Linked DNA regions of Bdellovibrio bacteriovorus. The protein of the gene in region 2 interacts with the protein of the main gene of each other region in a pairwise test. Links are inferred from orthologs where the notes say so. Each region holds a gene or a part of one and is shown on either strand. Other genes may lie near its edges.

Region 1 (4,972 bases), on a different replicon or contig from region 2:
CGGAATTTACCGAAATGCTCTGATGATGGGTATGAAGGTAAAATTTATCATCGAAGGCAAGGGCACCGAGGTCATTGCCGAAGAGGGACGAACACTTTTAGACCTGGCACTTATCGCTCAAATCAATCCGCCATACTCTTGTATGGAGGGGACTTGTGGTACTTGTGAAGCCCTCGTCGAAGAGGGGAAAACCAGTGCGGATGCGGAGGGAACTCAAATTATCCGTACTTGCCAGGCAGTACCATGGTCCGAGTACGTGGTTGTGAACTACGATAAGAAGTCCAGCCCCTAATATGTTATTTGATTCGTGTTTATAAATAGTTATCCTGAATCATATGTCGCTCACGATAAAATTTTGGGGAGTTCGGGGCTCAATTCCATCGGCACCTCCTCCAACGGACTGGACTTATCATATTGAAGGAGTACTTCGTAACTTCTTCTCTATGGGCTATCGTGATCCTTCACAAATTTCTAAATACATTCAGACGGCCGAAGTTCCTAGCATCGGCGGTTATGGAGCAGCGACAACTTGTGTTGAGGTTCAAAGTAATAAAGCTCAATTGATCATTGATGGTGGCAGTGGGATTCGCAACCTCAGTGAGCGAATCATGAGTGGCACCACGGGTCGGTCTAAGGGCGCTTTTCACATCTTCATGACTCACTTTCACTGGGATCATGTGATTGGATTGCCGTTTTTTACCCCTCACTTTATTCCTGGCTGTGAAGTTCACTACTATGCGGTTCAGCCCGAGCTTGAATCTTTGATTCGTGGAATTTTCAGTCGTCCTTATTTCCCGGTTCCGTTTGAAGCATTGAAGGCGAAAGTGGTTTTCCATACTTTAGAGCCTCGCAAGCCTTTTCAGCTAGAGGACATGACAATCACGCCTTACCAGTTGGATCATCCAGATCCATGTTGGGGTTTGAAAGTGGAAAGTGAAGGTAAGGCCTACGCTCATTGCGTGGATACCGAAGGCACTCGTGTGACTCGTGAAGAGCTTGCGGAGGATTTGCCTTTGTATCAAAACGTTGACCTTATGTATTTCGATGCACAGTACACTCTTCCGGAGTTGGCAGAAAAAGCGAATTGGGGACATAGCGCGGCTCAAGTCGGTTTGGATATCGCACTTCGCGAGGGAATCAAGCGCATTCTATTTGCGCATCATGATCCCGGCGCGCGCATCGAACATGTTTTAGAGCTTAAAAGACAAACGCGTGAGTACTATGAATCACGCGAAAGATTCGCGACTAGAAACGGCGAAAAACTTCCGCCGATCCCATGGGACTTTGCCTACGAAGGCTTAGAGATTAAACTTTAAAATCAGTTCGGCGCTTTTTCGGCGTCAAAAATCAGTTCAACTTCGGTCGGATCATTTTCTTTAAATGCATTTAAAGATTCCAAAGTGCTTTGATCCAAAAGCACTTTCTTCGTGTTTTCGGGCCAAGGGAAATCATCGGCCGGGAAGCGCGTCCCGATTTTTTTCATGAATTGCGTCCATACAGGCACAGCTCCACTCGAACCCGTTAATCGGTGCGGAAGGTTGTTGTCATAGCCAACCCAAACCACCGTTGTCAGATAGGGAGTAAACCCAGCAAACCAAGCATCTTTGTTATCGCTTGTTGTTCCTGTTTTTCCGGCAGCGGGGTTTTGGAATCCACTGAGAGTAATCGAGCGAGCCGTTCCTGACAGGACAGTTTGCTTCATCATTCCGACAAGACTTGCGACGGCCGCGGGATCTACTGTGGGCTCTGGATTTATTTGATGAGCGAAGACTTCTACGCCATCAGAATTCAGAGCACGACGAACAAAAGAGATTTTTTGTTTTTGTCCCATGTTTGCAAACGTCATGTAACTTTGCAGAACTTCCTTCGGATACATCTCGAAGGCTCCCAAAGTCATCGCGGGGAAGGATTTCAGTTCTGACGTCACGCCCATGGTGTGAGTGACATCAATCACATTTCCTAATCCGACGGCGATACCTAAGGCCGCTGTCGCCGCATTTAAAGAGTTCTTCAATGCATAAAACATCGGAACTTGGCCGAAATACTGCTTCCCGTAATTGACCGGCGACCAAGCTTGGCCTTCATATTTATAGTTGAATTTTTCATCGTTCAACAAGGTGATCGGTGTATAAGGTTGGCCCTCAGGGGTTTGATTCAAAAGAGCTGTCAAATACACGAAGGGCTTCATGATCGAACCGATTTGGCGGTGTCCGTCGATAGCGCGATTGAATTGAGTCATGCGATAGTTACGGCCGCCGACGACGACACTTACAAGGCCGGTGACGTTGTTTGCAACTAGCACACTCCCTTCAAGGCTGTTGCCTTTTTCGCGAAGACCTTTGATGTATTTGTTATTCTTTTCGAGATTGTCTAAGTGGCCGCGCAAGGAAATTTGGGCCACGTCTTGCGCTTCTAAATCTAGGGCGGTGTAAATCTTTAGCCCTTCTGGATTGATGTTTTGCGAAAGCAGTTGTTTGCGAACTGCATCTAGATAGTAAGGTGCAGTTTCAGAGGCTTGCGTTCTTGGTTCTCCTGGGAGTGGTAAACGATCTGCGGCATCGGCTTCGTCTTTAGAGATGAACTGAAGACCTTGCATTTTTTCCAGAACCAAATGGCGACGGCGTTCTGCGTTTTCAGGTTTTCGGAAGGGATTGTATAAGCCCGGGCTATTCACGATCGCGGCCATCAAAGAGCATTCGCTGAGGTTTAGATCGGCGATCTCTTTTCCGAAATAGTAACGAGCTGCTGAACCGTACCCGCGAACTTGAAACGCTCCGTTTTGTCCCATGTAAATGACATTCAGATAGGTTTCAAGAATCTGATCTTTTGAAAAGCGCGATTCCAACAGGATGGACATCACGAACTCTTGAAATTTTCTTTTCAGAGTTCTTTCACTTGTTAAGAAGTAGTTTTTTACGAGCTGTTGAGTGATGGTGCTACCACCTTGAGCTCTTCGTCCCGCCGCAATATTTTTTACCAGCGCACGGAAGATGCCTTTAATGCTGACTCCGCCATGCTCCAAAAATTGAGCGTCTTCAATTGCCATGATCGCATTCAGGCACATCGGGGGAACTTCACCCAATGTCACCGTCTTCTGCATCAAAGGTTCGTTGCCAATGTATTGGGCAAGCAGGGGAGCTTCGGCATGAGCTTCTGTCATCTCGACAAACGGGGCCCCTTTAAAAATTTGCGAGATCAAACGATCTTTTTGTACGACAAGAATCTGCAAAGAGCTGTCCACGTCGGCGGTAGGCGTATCTAATGTCACCCAACCGATGCAGGCCTCTTGATTTTCATTCAAACCCACTTGCAAGCGGGCCGCACACTGCTCTCGATTGGCGATGAAGTAATCTCCGGGAAGAATGCGTTGATCATAGTCGCGGCGACGATAATTTTGGCGCAGAAGCTGTTTTTCTACTTCAGAAATCTGTATCAAACTGTGAGCGTAAAATGTGGGTGGGGCCGCATAGAATTCTGTCGGAACGATGAACTTTTTAGATTCCAACTTTTCCGTCAGTTCTTTTTCCAGCGTGATGTAGGCATAGACGCCAACACCAAGGCCAGAGATGATTACAAGCGTCACAAGGATTGTAAAAGCAATTAAAATAGTCTTTAATCGTGGTCGCAACATATATGTTAAGAGTAGTGCAAAACTCTCTCTGAAGCAAATGAGCGAAATTTAAATTTTCCTAAGCTTGTTTGAACGAAAGGATTGGTTGTGGCTAAGAAGAAAGCTTCTGCTAAAAAAGCCAATGTTAAAAAGGTCGTCAAAAAGACCGCTTCTAAAAAAACTCCTAAAAAAGTAACTAAAAAATCTGCTCCGGCTAAGAAAAGTCCCGCTAAAAAAACGGCGGCGAAAAAAGCTCCGGCAAAAAAGGCCGTAGTGAAGAAAGCAGCTCCTAAGAAGGTCGCTCCCAAAAAAGCAGCGAAACCTGCTGCTGTTAAGAAAACGGCTAAAGCTCCTGCGAAAGTCGCTTCTGCGCCGAAAGCTTCTCACTTGGTGAAAGAAAAAGCGTCAGCGAAAAACTTGGATCTTAGCAATTTCGTGACTCCGTTGGATGATCGTTTGATCGTGCAACTTTCTGGAGCCGAGAAAATGACTCCAGGTGGATTGTATATCCCGGATACGGTGGCAGACACTTCTGGCAATCTACAAGGTCAGGTCGTTGCTGTCGGTCGCGGTCACATGAGCAAAAAAGGTCATTTGAAGCCGATGGACGTTGTTGTCGGCGATAAAGTGATCTTCTCGGAATACGCGGGCAATAAAATCAAAATTCAAAACGAAGACCTCATCATCCTTCGCGAGGGGGATGTCCTTGGCGTGGTCGCAAAATAAAAGGAATGAAAATGAATAAGAATCTTTTGAAAGCATTGGGTCTTTCGGTGGCGCTTTTGTCCACAACGGCCAACGCCATGAGTTTGGATTGGAGCGGGGGCTACCGCGCAGAATGGACTGAAGTGGATAAACCATCTTTGGGTTCACCTTCTGAAAGAAAAGCCTATGGTTTGAACTATCTTTACTTGAGCCCAAAAATCATCGCGGCTGATGGTGTAAACATCATTTCTCGCTTCGATGTTTTGAACAGTTCGCAATATCCGAACTCGCAAGTAGGTGAAATCTGGGGATTGAATCAAAACGCGCAAGGCACAGCGACTTCGACGAACGAAGGTTCTGTTGATTTGAAAGTCAGCCAACTTTACTTGAATGTGAACCAAGAATACGGCGCTTTGATCGTCGGTCGTGCTCCCTTCGAATTCGGTTTGGGAATGACTTACAACGCGGGTAAAGGTGCTTTTGATCACTGGTATGACACTCGCGATATGATTGCTTACAAAATCGTAGTAGGTGACTGGTTCTTCATGCCGCAATTAAGCCGCAAACAATCCAGCGGTTACGGTCAGGGTGGAACAATCTCTACAATGGGTTTCCAACTTCAATATGAAAGTGAAGAGAACAAATCTTTGCTTGGCG
Region 2 (3,000 bases):
TATTCAACTCAGCAAAAACATCGCGTTTTTCATCGTCCGATTGACCTGAGTGCAAACAGCCCGCAGGAATGCCCAGTCTTTGTAAAGACATCACTTGGTCTTTCATCAAAGCTATCAAAGGTGAAATAACAATCACCAGCTTTTGAAAGTGGACAGCCGGATATTGATAACACAAAGACTTACCGCCTCCCGTAGGCAGAACGGCTAAGACGTCTTTTTTTGCAAGAACCGCATCAATGATCTCTTTTTGCCCGCGACGAAATTGCGGAAGATTGAAGTATTTTTTTAGTAGATCAGATTGCGATGCCTGCTGGATTTCCATACCCGTGTACTTTCTGTGAAAGAGTTCTGCGAAGCAACAACAATCTGGCCTTCGCTTTGAAACTCTTCGAGCAAAGAATGAACTGGGATTAGGTTTTATCTGAGGAAGAAAAGACTGACACAAGTGGCCGATGTTTGAAGAAAACTCGGACAAAAAAAGGGAAGATCTTCACAATCTTCCCTTTACTTTTATTTCATTATAACCGTGATCTCTTTTGTTTCCGGAACCATCGATCCCGCATCGGGAATGGTATCGGCGACGACTCCCTGACCGACGAATTTCACTTTCAAGTCTTGACCGTTGATACGGCGAAGAACTTCACGTGTGGTCATGTTCTTTAAGTTCGGAACAGTTTCCCCTGTCGCCACTTCCGTGACTTTATCTAACTCTGTCGCGGTTAACACTTCTTTCGGTGGGATTTTCACAACTGGTTTAGGTTCAGCGGCAATACGACGCACCTTTTTATCAACAGTCGAAACCTCAGCCATCGGAAGTGGAGCAATACCTTCTTTGCGAACCGCATAAGAAGCCAATCGCGAGAATAACGGAGCCGCCACTGTCGCGCCATAATAAGCTTTGCGAGGAGAATCCACGGCGACGTAAATCACAAACTTGGGGTCATTTGCCGGAATGAATCCGCCGAAGCTAGAAATGTAAGCGCCTTTTAAGTAACCACGTCCGTTCGGATTGACTTTCTGAGCCGTCCCGGTTTTTCCGCCGACCATGAAACCATCGACACGAGCGTTGCCACCCGTTCCCCCTGTCGTCGTCACCCCAACAAGCATCGCCCGCATTTGCGCCGCTTGCTCTGCCGTCAAGACACGTCGAATGGGCTTCACTTCAGTCTCTTTAAGCTCTCCTGTTTCAGCATCACGAATGCTGTGAACGATGTACGGAGTGTTCAACACACCACCATTTGCAATGGCAGCAAAGGCATTGGCCACTTGCAAAGGAGTCGCAGAGATACCATGACCAAAAGAAATATTACTGAGCAAGTGCTGTCTCCACGGAAGAGCCTGCACCATGCCGCGCGCTTCGCCCGGAAGATCCACACCCAGTCTTTGCCCAAAGCCGAAATCTAAAAGACCTTGGCGAAGTTTGTCTGACCCCATTTTAAACGCGATCTTAGTTGTTCCGACGTTTGAAGAGACCGCAAGAATTTCACTCACTGTCAGATCTTCAAACTTTTCTTTTGTTTCAGCTTCGCGGATGATGCGATCACCGACTTTGAAGCTTCCTTTTTCACAATAAAATTTTGTATTTGGCTGAATCAATCCGTCACGCAAAGCGGCCGCGATCACGAAAGTCTTCATCGTCGAACCCGGTTCAAACGCGTCCGTCACGATTTTGTTACGACGATGCTCACCAGGAGCCTTCATTGCTTTGTTAACATCAAAGGTCGGCGCAGAGGCCAACGCTAAAACCGCCGACGTTTTTGCTTCTAAGATCACACCCACCGCGTGATCGGCTTCGAATGTAGAAACCGCATTCGCAAGTTCACTTTCAAGTCGGTACTGAAGTTCTGAATCCACCGTCAGACGAAGTTCACTGCCTTCAGGGTTTTCAATGAACATCAAACCGTCATTGATCAAAGGACGTCCGCGGGCATCGCGCTTCACGGATACTTTCTTTTGGTTGCCCGCAAGAAGTTGATTGTAACCAAGCTCTAAACCTTCAAGCCCCTGACCTTCAATCCCCAAGAAACCCAAAGTCTGAGCCAATAAAGTTTCGTTCGGGTACACACGGCGCCACTCTTCGACAAACGAAAGACCGCGAATATCCCATGATTTAATTTCATCTGCGGTCGCTTGATCCAACATGCGCTGAATCCAAACGAAACGACGACTGCCATCTTTAATCTTCGAATACACAGATTCATAAGATTGATTTAAAGCCTTCGCTAATTTCTTTGCTGCGACTTTGCGGTTTTCGATAATTTTTGGATCGGCATAAAGAGAATAAGCCGCCGCCGACATGGCCAAGTCACGACCATTGCTATCAACGATGGCCCCTCGGCGCGCCTGCAAAGTGACCTTGGTTTGAAACTGTCTATTTTGCAAAGAGTTTAATCTGTCATTAGGAAGGAATTGCAAGTAACCCGCACGCAGGATCAACGCCGACCACAGAACTAAAATACCTACAAAGATGATGACAATACGTGATTTCAATTACAGGTCCTTTTTCGCAATGTCTTTATTCACTACTTTATCGGCTTCTTTCGTCATAGCGCCGGTCAAGTGAATGATCTGATTGGCCTGAACTTTTTTAAGTGTGAACTTTTGCTGAGCCATCGTATCCAAAAGCTGCGGGCGTGTGATCTTCGCAAGTGCAATTTCTTTGGTGCGCTTTTCTTCCCACACTTTTTTATGCTCGCGAGTCAGTTTCAAAACGCTATAGCCCATGCGACGTTCTTCCATTTGCAGGAAGACGATGGAAAACAAAGTAAAGATGATAACCAGAATGCTAAAAAAAGGTTTTAGCTGCCTAAAGTTTTCCGAGCTCATCCTGAGCACTCCTCTCGAAGACTCTCAACTTCGCAGAACGCGAGCGAGAGTTTTTGTCACACTCTTCCTGAGTGGGAACGATCACTTTTTTATAAACGGATCTACCTAGATCTTCCGCCTCTTTGAAGATGTTTTTCACAATACGATCTTCTAAAGAATGGAAAGAAATGACGG
Region 3 (4,887 bases), 320 kb from region 2 along the record:
TTTGAAGATCCCACAACGCGTGGCGTACTTGAAGGGCTTGAGAGTGTTGAGGCGATTTAGACATCGGCTGGGCTCCTGGTGTTTAAAAGCAGACTCTAACGCATTTTTGCCTTAAAGACATCTACTTTTGCCACCCGGAAGCCCCGCCAAATTCAATCTAGCGGCAACGTTGCCATCTTAGGTGGTAGATAAGGCCTGAAGTCACATCGGCGCTGTCCACTGTCGCCAAAGTTTGCTCACCGCGAGAATTCGCTTGAGCCATCATCGACGTGTTGATTCTTAAGTTCACGCTTGCTCCACACGGAGACCACACTTGTGCACTTGCAATCAAACCATCAGAGATCGTGTAAACATCGCTCACCGGACCCATGAAAGTTCTAGAAACGCGAGGTCCACGTGCACCTGCCCAGAAGTATTCCGCGTCAAAGCGAGAAAGACCTCCGCGAGGCACCGAGTTAAAACCGCGGTAGTCCACTTGGAAAATAGAAACACTGTATCCAGAAGGCACATGCACTGGGACAGAGATGTTGCACGATTTACGATCAATGCGACGACCGCCACCAGCTTCAGCCACATAGTTATCAAACAAGATACTTAAAGCCTGTTGATCGGGACTCAAAGTGACGCTTGCTGATCCCGCAGGACAACCTGTACCACCGTAAGCAGGCTCACCCAAGCGCACTTGCGCATTTGCTTGCAGACTGAGCGCTGACATCACGCCTAAAAGACCCATTAACATCATTTTTTTCATACACTTCCCCCTTATGGTTTATTTTTCCATTTAAAAATTGTTATTTAGTTTTCTAAATTTAGTTTTTGATTATCGGTATCTTGGTGGACGACCCGGATCACGAGGCGGTGGCGCTGGGCGCGGATTGCCTGGATCGCGAGGTGGTGGTGTCACTCGTGATGGAGTACACTGCTTCCATGCTAGCGAGTAACGCTGTGACTGCACTTGGCCATCGATACTATCCAAAGAGATCGTCGACTCAACCAGTGAAGACAGATTTAAATTTCGCGCCATCAAGAATGTTGTGACATAAAGAGTTTGTACAGATTGCGAGCTGCACGGCGCCCAAGGTGCGACGCGAGGATCAATGTTATGTCGGATGTAGTAGTTGTCGTTGTAAGGACCGCGGAATTCTTGCGCGCGGAAGTTGTAAGTGCCGCCGTTTTCGTAACCCGGTCTTTCGTTTTTAGGTTTACTGCCATCAAAAGAATAAAGAGCTTGGTGTTGCGTGACGGTTCCGGCTTCGGCGTAAGCAAATCCACGATAGTCCGCGCTTAAAACTGCAAATGTCCATCCCGCAGGAACATAGAAACTGACTTTCAATTCACACATCAGTCGTGCAATCGGGTTTTTCATCGTCGATGAAGCGACAAAATTATCCAATAGAAGAGAAAACGTCTGACCATCTGGTGAAATATTAGCACTGTGTGAACCCACAGGACATCCGCTGCCAACAGCTTGAATGCTTTGAATGCGAACTCCTGGTGGAGTTTGTGCGTTGGATTGAGCTGAAAGAGCCAAAACAAAAAGACCAGTAAGATGCGCGAGTCCTCGCCACATAGTTTCCCCCAATTAAACTCTCTTCCCCCGAAGAGTGGTGACATCGGTCACCTGGTTAGGGGTATAGCAAGGGCTAGGCCAAATGAATCTGGTGGCATTTTGGGTGGGGTTTCTAGCCTTCCTCGCAAATGCGTTCTTTATGGTGTTCCGAATTTATGTTAGTTTGACCACACAAGAGGAAAATTATGTCAGAGACAAAAGGTTACGTATTTAATCATACGATGATGCGCATTAAAGATCCTAAAGCGTCGTTGGAATTTTACACGAATATTTTAGGAATGAAGTTGGTTCGTAAGTTGGACTTTGCAGAGTGGAAGTTTTCCCTTTTCTTTCTAGCGTATGTTCCTGAAGGTGAAAATGTGCCTTCAGAAAACGAAGCCAATGCGAAATACACGTTTGGTCGTCAAGCCGTTCTAGAATTAACTCACAATTGGGGCACGGAAGAGCAAGAAAAGACGCCTTATCACAACGGAAACACGGAACCTCGTGGTTTTGGTCATATCTGCATTTCTGTTCCTAATATCCAAGAAGCCTGTGCTCGCTTCGAACGTATGGGAGTGCGTTTTCAGAAGAAATTAGGTGAAGGCGGCATGAAAAATATCGCCTTTATTAAAGATCCAGATGACTATTGGGTTGAGATCGTGCAACCAGGTCTTCTCTAGAACGTTATTCATGAAAAAATACTGGCCCCGAATTCGAAATTGGATCACGAAGCTTGTGCTGCTCTTTTTTGTAAGCAGCTTAGGTGCCGTTTTGTTTTATCGATTCGTACCGGTCTTTATCACGCCGTTGATGGTGATCCGTTCTGTAGAGTCCCTCTGGGGTGAAAAGTTCGTCGGCATCTCTAAAGACTGGGTGCCGTTAGAAGAAATCTCACCTTCTGTGCAAAGAGCCGTTTTAAAAGCCGAAGACTATCGCTTCTTTGAGCATAACGGCTTTGACTACGACGCCATTCAAAAGGCTTTGAAATACAACAAAACCCACAAGCGTAAAAAAGGCGCTTCGACGATCAGTCAACAAACGGCAAAGAACGTGTTCCTATGGCCCCAAAGAGATTGGGTTCGCAAAGGCTTTGAAGCTTACTTTACGGTTCTGATTGAGTTCGTTTGGCCGAAAGAGCGCATTCTAGAAGTTTATTTGAATGTGATTGAATTAGGTCCTGGCATTTATGGCGTCGAAGCCGCTTCACAAAAATTCTTTAAAAAGACTGCCAAAAAACTTTCTCCGGCAGAGGCTTCGCTAATTGCAGCGGTGTTACCAAATCCACGCCGTTTCCGCATTGATCGGCCGTCAATTTATGTGATGGCTCGTCAAAGACGTATTTTAAATCGTGTCGCCCCCGAAATCCCGAAAGCGGCTGACGCTTCTTTGTTAGATTTCTTAGATCTTAAATTTGAATCCGAAGAAGAAATCAACTAGCTCTTAGTAATTAGCAAACCCGTGACGAACTACACATTGACCTAAGTGCATTCTCTTTCAAAATGGGGAAGTGCAAATCTTAGGAGGCTTCATGAGACTCTCGTCATTCTTCGCGGTCTTGCTTTTATCAGTCTGTTTTAGTGCCTGCAGTGGCTCCAAAGATGAAAAGGAAAAAGACGGGGCGCTAGCGCCGGTGGGGGATTCTAAACCTGTCGCGGCTGAAGACCTGCAGTTTTTTATCGTCAGTCGCGAAGTGTTCGCAGCCAGCTGTTATGAATGTCATAATCGCGCTCAAGGTATGATTCGCGGAGGCATCGGGACCGATGTTTATGAAGAAGTTCTTGAAAACGCCCAACGCATTTATCAAAAGGCGATTGTGGAGCGCACGATGCCGATGAATTCCAGTCTGACCCCGCGCCAATATAGTTTGTTAAAGGCGTGGTTAGAAGCTGGTGCTCCGATGAAGACCGAGTTAGACTATTCTAACTATGACGTCGAAGAGTAAAAAAAGAAAGATGGTGGAAGCCATCGAGCGCCGCGGGTGTCTTTTAGTTTATCCTTTGCAAAATCAAAAGGAACCTTCCAGTCTGTGGTCGGAGCTTTATCCGCGCAGTGAAATGGTGTGGGGCTGGGATTCTGATGCCGATAATCGTGTCGGGGAGATGTGGATCATGCGCGAAGAACTTTCGCGCAGCGAAGAGGTCGTTTACGCGAAATGGTTCCGCAATCGGGCGACGTTTTTCTCTAAGAAATTATTCATAAATCTATTGGCTTATTTGGGAACATCTAAGGGTCTTATTCATTTACCCAAAGCTTCGCAAGAAGCGTTAGACAGTTTCTTAATGGATTCTCCTCAGTCGACCAAAATCATCAAAGAAAATTTAGGCTGGCAGGGAAAGATGATGGAAAGCCATTACAATCGCGCGATGAAGCCTTTGTGGAACTATCTTTTTATCGTCGGTTTTGGTGAGGTCGATGACTCTAGTTTTCCTTCGCTCAATATGGCGGCCACGCAGACTTTGTTTGAAGACCTGTGGTTGCAGTCTCAGGATATTTCAGAAGAAAAAGCCGAGGCATTCTTATTAAAAACCCTCGGCGAAAAAAATCTGTTTATGAAGTATGCGAAGCGTGTCCATGATAGCGCCAAAACTTTGGAAGACAGAACGCCGTTACGATAACGGCGACGGCGCAGATCGCTCCACCGACACTGATACTAAAAGGCACCGACACTTTTGCTGCCATCCATCCGGCACGTGCGTTTCCAATCAGTGGACCTGACATGTAAGAAATCATTTCAATTCCTGAAAGGCGACCTCGCAATTCATTGGGAACGGTTTCATTCCAAATAATCCCGCGGAAAAGACCACTCATCATATCGGCGGCTCCAGCTAAACCAAGGAAAACCAAGGCCACCCAAAGATGTTGAGCATAGCCTACGCCAATGATGAACACCGCCCAGAGCGTGGCCGCGATCACGACAGCTCGCCCATGACGAGAGACCTTGGAAGTCCAGCCACTAAAAACTGTCATCACCAAAGAGCCCACGGCCATTGCCGAGAATAAAAATCCCGCAGCCGAAGCGCCACCCCATTGTTCCGACATTGAAGGGAACAGGGCCACCGGAAAGGCAAAGGCCATGGCGACGATATCAATCAGATAAGTGCCGATAAGTTCTGGTTTGGACACCGCATATTTAAGACCTTCTTTGGCATCCGTCCAAGGAGAATTGTCTCGTTTTTCAGGATTGGGAATCTTTGACATCAGATAAAGAGCGACAAAGGCCGCGACAAAGCTGATGAAGTCAAAAAGATAAGCCCCCTTGATTCCAAAGCTCGCAATTAAAATTCCTCCCAAGGCAGGACCGACAATAGCTCCTGCAGAGTAGCGGAAGCTCCCTA

The links.
Region 1: the proteins of AZI85_RS12035 (region 2) and AZI85_RS00060 interact in binary tests that used the Escherichia coli proteins (3 or more experiments, as listed by UniProt). The link is inferred for Bdellovibrio bacteriovorus from one-to-one orthologs.
Region 3: the proteins of AZI85_RS12035 (region 2) and mtgA interact in binary tests that used the Escherichia coli proteins (3 or more experiments, as listed by UniProt). The link is inferred for Bdellovibrio bacteriovorus from one-to-one orthologs.

The regions. Positions count from the first base shown.
Region 1 is NZ_LUKF01000001.1:9,672-14,643, reverse strand. What follows is about bases 952-3,926. They hold AZI85_RS00060 (transglycosylase domain-containing protein), read right to left. Parts: upstream 3,584-3,926; coding sequence 1,319-3,583; downstream 952-1,318. Other genes in these bases: AZI85_RS00055 (co-chaperone GroES), read left to right, coding at 3,719-3,926; AZI85_RS00065 (MBL fold metallo-hydrolase), read left to right, coding at 952-1,316. Also shown: AZI85_RS00070 (2Fe-2S iron-sulfur cluster-binding protein), read left to right, coding at 32-292; more of AZI85_RS00065, read left to right, coding at 336-951; more of AZI85_RS00055, read left to right, coding at 3,927-4,336; AZI85_RS00050 (hypothetical protein), read left to right, coding at 4,348-4,972. UniProt on the Escherichia coli protein: Cell wall formation. Synthesis of cross-linked peptidoglycan from the lipid intermediates.
Region 2 is NZ_LUKF01000016.1:496,489-499,488, forward strand. It holds AZI85_RS12035 (penicillin-binding transpeptidase domain-containing protein), read right to left. Parts: upstream 2,491-3,000; coding sequence 511-2,490; downstream 1-510. Other genes in the region: AZI85_RS12030 (RecQ family ATP-dependent DNA helicase), read right to left, coding at 1-322; AZI85_RS12040 (hypothetical protein), read right to left, coding at 2,491-2,826; rsmH (16S rRNA (cytosine(1402)-N(4))-methyltransferase RsmH), read right to left, coding at 2,807-3,000. UniProt on the Escherichia coli protein: Essential cell division protein that catalyzes cross-linking of the peptidoglycan cell wall at the division septum. Required for localization of FtsN.
Region 3 is NZ_LUKF01000016.1:177,561-182,447, reverse strand. The notes cover bases 1,226-4,115. They hold mtgA (monofunctional biosynthetic peptidoglycan transglycosylase), read left to right. Parts: upstream 1,226-2,242; coding sequence 2,243-2,989; downstream 2,990-4,115. Other genes in these bases: AZI85_RS10500 (MFS transporter), read right to left, coding at 4,100-4,115; AZI85_RS10505 (AlkZ-related protein), read left to right, coding at 3,478-4,115; AZI85_RS10510 (hypothetical protein), read left to right, coding at 3,081-3,494; gloA (lactoylglutathione lyase), read left to right, coding at 1,756-2,232; AZI85_RS10525 (DUF4360 domain-containing protein), read right to left, coding at 1,226-1,570. Also shown: AZI85_RS10535 (hypothetical protein), read right to left, coding at 1-64; AZI85_RS10530 (DUF4360 domain-containing protein), read right to left, coding at 158-751; more of AZI85_RS10525, read right to left, coding at 821-1,225; more of AZI85_RS10505, read left to right, coding at 4,116-4,167; more of AZI85_RS10500, read right to left, coding at 4,116-4,887. UniProt on the Escherichia coli protein: Peptidoglycan polymerase that catalyzes glycan chain elongation from lipid-linked precursors. May play a role in peptidoglycan assembly during cell division in collaboration with other cell division proteins.